Prochlorococcus marinus str. MIT 9312: one gene and its partner. Each later gene encodes a partner of the first gene's protein in a complex. Links are inferred from orthologs where the notes say so. Each region holds a gene or a part of one and is shown on either strand. Other genes may lie near its edges. The genes, in order: PMT9312_RS01225 and cdaA.

Region 1 (3,200 bases):
CCAAACTGAAATTGTCATTAATATTGTTGAAATATTTGTTATCACGAGTCCATAACTATAGTTACCTATTAAGAGCAAAAGGCTTATAAAAAATAAAAGGGATATTTTCCAATAAATTGATAGAAGTTTATTAACAGCTTTATTTCTTTTTTTAATTGACCAAAAAAATAATATAACAGGAATACCAATAAGGAAAATTATTGAAAGTTGAAAAGATAGCCAAATAGAAAGTTGATTAAAAACGTTCAAAACTTTTTCTTTTTATATACATAATCATTAAACATCAAACTGTTACTTTTTATCTTACTATTGTCATAGTTGTGAATATTTTGCATCTTTATATTATTGCCGAGAAATAAATTAATAATTGTATGAGACAGCATGTAAATCCACTTAGTAGAAATTTCAATGAAATTGAAAGAATACCTGCTTTGATTGAAATGTTTGGTGATTCTAAATCTAATCTTCATTTGGATATAGGTTGTGCCGCTGGTGAGTTTCTATTCGATTTAGCCTTAATTAATACCAATTGGAATTATATAGGAATTGAAATCCGTGAGAGATTAGTTAAAACTGCCAAATTAAAAGTGCGAGAAAGAGATATTAAAAATTTATATTTTATATTTGGTAATGCTAATAACATTTTGCATGATGTCCAAAGTAAATTTATTTTCAAAAACGTAAAAAGTATTTCTTTTAATTTTCCTGATCCATGGTTTAAAAAAAGACATTATAAAAGACGTGTAATTCAGCCAGAGTTTCTTAATCTTCTCTCAAATTCATTGCAAAAAGGATCGCTAATTTTTATAAAAACTGATGTAAAGGATTTATTCGATTATATGGATTGCATCATATCAAATAATTTTAATTTTAAAAAAATAGATAAAAATGATTTTAATTTTTCTGAAAGTTTTAATCCAAGTCAAGTTAAAACTAATAGGGAAAAGTATGTAATTGTTAACCAACTTGATATTTTTGAGAGGATTTATATAAAAATATGATTCATAATTAATTCATTATTTTATTAATTTCTAAAATGAGTTTGTTGGCTATTTCGCTTGATAAAGAATCAACTTTCTTATGGCTTTTGGCCTCAACAAGCACTCGCATTAGAGGTTCAGTGCCGCTAGGCCTTATATAAATTCTACAATTATCCGAATAAATTTTCTGAAAATTTTCTGTGGTTTGGTTAATTAAGATTCTAGTCTTTTGATTTACTTTATTAATATTAAAATTTAAATTAATGTTGGTTAGTTTTTGAGGGAAAGGTTCGAAACTAGTTTTAAGCCAATTATTTAAAGTAATATTTTTCTTTTTACAGTATTTAGAAATTTGAAGTGCAGTTAATATTCCATCTCCAGAAAAGTTGTTAATTTTTGAAAGTATATGACCTGACTGCTCACCTCCTAAAACTGCCCTTTTTTCCTTGATTGCGTCATGAACGTATTTATCTCCTACATCAGTTCTATATAAAAGTCCGCCAATTTTGTTCCATGCTTCTTCAAAACCTAAATTTGCCATTTGAGTTGATATTAGTAAATTATTTGTGAGAATCTTTTGTTCCATAAGTTCTCTACCCCAAAGAAAAAGAATATGATCTCCATCCAATACATTCCCTTTAGAATCTAATCCAATCACTCTATCGGAATCTCCATCAAAGCTAAATCCCATATCTGCAGGACTCTGTCTTAATGCTTTTTTTAATGGTTCGAGGTTAGTAGAACCACAATTCACATTAATTTTTAATCCATTTTTAGAGTTATTTAGAACTCTTACATCAGCACCAAGACTCTGAAAAATCTTTTTTGCGCAGGTTGTCGCTGATCCATAGCATGTGTCTAATATTATTTTCATTCCGCTTAAATTTTCTCCGCCCATTGATTGGATTAGGCTTTTCATGTAAATATCCATAAGCTCTTTATTTGCTTTTAAAGAGATCTCTTTTGTGGTAACTGATATATTTTGATTTGACTCTTCAATGAATTTTTGAATTTTATTTTCAAAATTTTTAGTAATTTTTTGACCATTATGATCAAAGATTTTTATGCCATTATATTCGGGAGGGTTATGACTTGCAGAAATCATTATCCCACTACTCAGCTGCTCTTGTTTGATTAAAAAAGGTATAGCTGGGGTAGGGCAGATTCCAAGATTTATAAATTTTTTGCCACTTGCATTTATACCTTTTGTTATCGCATGAAGCAGAATATCTCCACTAATTCTTGTATCTCTTCCAATTAATATTGGATTATTATTTTCTAAATTCGAACCTAGAGCATAACCAACTTTATAGGCTAGAGAATAAGTTATCTCTTCATTGAATCTTCCTCTTATTCCATCAGTTCCAAAGATTGATTGCATAATTAGATTTCAGGAATCAAAGATATTTTAATTATTATTCTGTTCTTATCTTATCAGTTGATTAAAAGGTGACAGATTTAAATTCTCTTTATTTGTTTAACTTATTTAAAATGTTTTTAGTTAGTAAGTATTTATAATGCAATCTGATAGTAGAGAGCCACAGTTAAACGCAAATTTAAATTTAATAGTTGTTCTGCTTATTGTTTTTGTTATTGTTTCTTTGGTTTTGTTTAGAAATCTCTTTTTTCAATCAACTTACCTTCTCAAGAGTTTTGGAGAATTATCTGTTGAGCCGGAAATAGCTTTTAAAAACAAGAAACCTACTTTTCTTGAATTTTATGCAGAGTGGTGCGAAGTTTGTAAAGAAATGGCTCCAAAAGTATCTGCTTTAAAAGATGAATACGAAAAAGATATCAACTTTGTTTTTCTAAATGTTGATAATCAAAAATGGGAAAATTACATCCGAAAATTTGAAGTCAATGGAATTCCTCAAGTTAATCTTTTTGATAGAGAAGGTAATTTAAAATCTACTTTTATAGGTAAACAAGAAGAAATAACAATAAGAGAATCTTTAGCTTCTTTAAAGGGAGAGACAAAATCTCATGAAGAAATTCATAGTGCTGAATTTTCAGTAATCAAACAAAAGAAAAATTATCAGGGTAATCCTCGTAGTCATGGATAGATAATTCTTACCAATCTAAAGATTTTGATACAATCGGAAAACTGTCTTTAAAAATAGACTTACAATTTTGGGCAATAGACTTGTGCTCTTCTTGAGTGCCATGAGCTGATCTTAAGTTAATGTAATGTATCCATGATCTGCATGATCCAGACATATA
Region 2 (3,241 bases), 780 kb from region 1 along the record:
GATAGAGTTTGCAGTTAGAAATAATATTCAAGTAATTGTAGATAATGATTATGACTTAGAAAGATTAGAGGGCATTTCAAATTCATTTAATCGTGATTTAGAAATAATGATTCGCTTTACTCCCGGAATAGAATGCCATACACATGAATACATAAGAACGGGATCATTTGATAGCAAATTTGGTTTCGGAATTGAATATTTAAATATTTTATTTGACAGAATCAATAATACAAAACATTTAAAATTAAAAGGATTACATGCTCATATTGGTTCCCAGATTTTTGAATTAGACCCACACAAGGATCTGGGAGAAATAATGGTAAATGTTATTTTAGATGCCAAAAAATTTGGCCATAATATTCAAAAATTGAATCTAGGTGGAGGTTTAGGTATTAAATATACAGAGAATGACGATCCTCCTTCAATTGATGAATGGGTAAAAACAATTTCCACATCCGTTGTTAAAGCTTGTAAAAAACACAATTTAGATTTACCTACATTGATGTGTGAGCCTGGAAGATCTATCGTATCTACAGCAGGAATAACAATTTACAAAATAGGTGCCTTTAAAGAAATCCCCGGGATCAGAACGTATTTGTCAGTTGATGGTGGCATGAGTGACAATCCAAGACCAATAACATATCAATCGAATTATTCTGCATGTTTGGTAAGTAATCCCTTTAATATTAATTCCAAAAATAAATATACTATTGCTGGCAAGCACTGCGAATCAGGAGATGTATTGTTTAAGGAAATAGAACTAGCAGATTGCAAAACAGGAGATCTTATATGTGTTTTTGGTACTGGTGCATACAATAATTCAATGAGTTCTAACTACAACAGAATTCCAAGACCTGCCGCTCTCTTAGTTTGTAATGGTGAAGCAGAAATCATTCAAAAAAGAGAAAGTCCATTTGATCTTTTAAAATATGATGTCTTGCCTGATCGCTTTCTCAAACAAAATTAGGTACATTTAAATTAAATTTGTTTTTAATGTGAATTTCTGGGGGATTATAAATTTAAAGCTTTTATTAGATGTTTTATTCGCTGTCGGTTTCGGACTTTTATTATTTTCTAGAGTAAAAGAACAGCGGACATTATGGCTTTTAAGGGGATATTTATTTTTAGTCTCATCCGCATGGTTTATTCAAAGATATGCATATCTTCCATTAACATCAAAATTAATTGATGCTGTAGTTCTAGCTTGCTCTCTCTCTTTAGCAATTCTTTGGCAAGGAGAGCTAAGAAGATTAATGGAATTATTAGGCACTGGCAGGTTAGCTGTATTACTAGGAAATCCAACAAAGGAATTTAGGGCAACATCCACTACTATTACTCAGTTAGTTGATACTGCAGGTAAACTTTCTCAGAATAGGAGAGGTGCTTTAATCGTTGTGGATTTGGGGAGTGATTTAAGGCCTGAAGATTTTTTATATTCAGGTACAAATATTCAGGCACAATTATCAACTGACCTTTTAATAAATCTTTTTGCAACAGATACGCCTTTACACGATGGAGCAGTTCTTGTGAAAGGTAACAAAATAATATCTGCTGGTGTAATACTTCCGCTCTCAAGACAAGGAATCAGCAGATACGGCACAAGACATTTAGCTGCATTGGGAATTACAGAAAGATTTGACAGGTGTATTTGCATTGTTGTTTCTGAAGAAACAGGTACATTATCATTAGCAAACCAAGGGAAACTTGAAAGACCAATTACCAGTAGTAGATTACAAGAACTTCTTGTAAATTTAATAGGGAATCAAAACTCAATAGGAATAAATAAAACATCTTTAAGTAAAAATGCTTTGTCCCAAAAGACAAATCCAAGTGATATTATTAGTGATATCAATGAAGAAGAGTCCAATAAATCAGAAATCATTACCGCCAAAAAGGATTAACTAATGAGTTTAGAGAAAATAATAGACAATAAAAATAATGACTTATCCATTAAAATAGATAAGCAAAAAGTGCCAAAACATGTAGCAATAATTATGGACGGCAATGGGAGATGGGCGACTAGAAAAGGTTTACCCCGATCATTTGGACATAAACAGGGCGTTAGTGTATTAAAAAAAATCCTCAAAGCTGCCAAAAATTTAGGTTGTAAGGTAATTACTGTTTATGCTTTTTCAACTGAGAATTGGACAAGACCAACAAAAGAAGTTAATTTTCTTATAAATCTATTTAGCGAAGTTTTAAAAAACGAAATTAAAGAGATACATGAAGAATCAACAAAAATAAAATTTATTGGAGATTTAACTCCTTTCCCAAAAAATTTAAAAGAAATAATCTCTAGTTCAGAATCACTTACTAAAAACAACAATAAATTTTTATTCAATGTTTGTGTTAATTACGGCGGTAGACAAGAAATCGTAAAAGTTGCAAAAGAACTAGCATTAAAATCTTCTTCTGGGGAAATAAAACCAAGTGAAATTAATGAAGAATTATTTAATTCAGAACTATTAACTGGAGGGATAAAGGATCCAGAATTACTAATAAGAACTAGTGGCGAAAAAAGGATCAGTAATTTTCTTTTATGGCAATTAGCATATTCAGAAATTTATATATCTGACGTACTTTGGCCAGAGTTCAATGAGCATGAATTTCTTAAAGCAATAATTGATTACCAATCAAGAAATAGACGTTTCGGCGGTATAGAATCATTACCAAATGAATCTTTTGAAGATTCTCAATATTCTATCTAATAAAAAATGCCTAATTCGAATAATCAGTTATTAAAAGAAATTAGGTTCGATTGGAATAAAGAGGAGATATTGGAAATACTTGATATGCCTCTTATTGATTTAATGTGGGAATCACAAACTGTTCACAGGAAATTTAACAAATACAACATTCAATTAGCATCTTTGTTCAGCGTAAAAACTGGTGGATGTGAGGAAAATTGTTCGTACTGTAGCCAATCAATTTATAGTGCTAGCGAAATCAAAAGTCATCCACAATTTCAAGTTGAGGAGGTTATGGCAAGAGCTAAAATAGCAAAAAATGAGGGCGCAGATAGATTTTGTATGGGTTGGGCGTGGAGAGAAATTAGAGATGGGAAATCTTTTAATGCAATGTTAGAGATGGTTAGCGGTGTAAGAGATTTAGGGATGGAAGCATGCGTTACTGCTGGGATGCTTACAGAAGAACAAGCTTCCAGGCTGGCTGATGCAGGTTTGACCGCTTATAACCACAATCTTGATACTAGTCCTGAGCATTATAAAAATATTATTACTAC

Evidence for each region.
Region 2: the proteins of PMT9312_RS01225 (region 1) and cdaA are in contact, whole or in part, in a crystal structure (PDB 7OJS), measured with the Bacillus subtilis proteins. The link is inferred for Prochlorococcus marinus str. MIT 9312 from one-to-one orthologs.

The regions. Positions count from the first base shown.
Region 1 is NC_007577.1:234,249-237,448, forward strand. Bases 186-3,042 are described here. They hold PMT9312_RS01225 (phosphoglucosamine mutase), read right to left. Parts: upstream 2,362-3,042; coding sequence 1,009-2,361; downstream 186-1,008. Other genes in these bases: PMT9312_RS01215 (DUF3177 family protein), read right to left, coding at 186-249; trmB (tRNA (guanosine(46)-N7)-methyltransferase TrmB), read left to right, coding at 372-1,001; PMT9312_RS01230 (thioredoxin domain-containing protein), read left to right, coding at 2,498-3,042. In the rest of the region: more of PMT9312_RS01215, read right to left, coding at 1-185; more of PMT9312_RS01230, read left to right, coding at 3,043-3,043; thyX (FAD-dependent thymidylate synthase), read right to left, coding at 3,051-3,200. UniProt on the Bacillus subtilis protein: Catalyzes the conversion of glucosamine-6-phosphate to glucosamine-1-phosphate. Glucosamine-1-phosphate is used for cell wall biosynthesis.
Region 2 is NC_007577.1:1,014,940-1,018,180, forward strand. The notes cover bases 51-2,948. They hold cdaA (diadenylate cyclase CdaA), read left to right. Parts: upstream 51-995; coding sequence 996-1,901; downstream 1,902-2,948. Other genes in these bases: lysA (diaminopimelate decarboxylase), read left to right, coding at 51-967; PMT9312_RS05680 (isoprenyl transferase), read left to right, coding at 1,905-2,708; bioB (biotin synthase BioB), read left to right, coding at 2,715-2,948. In the rest of the region: more of lysA, read left to right, coding at 1-50; more of bioB, read left to right, coding at 2,949-3,241. UniProt on the Bacillus subtilis protein: One of 3 paralogous diadenylate cyclases (DAC) in this bacteria, catalyzing the condensation of 2 ATP molecules into cyclic di-AMP (c-di-AMP). Upon expression in E.coli leads to c-di-AMP synthesis.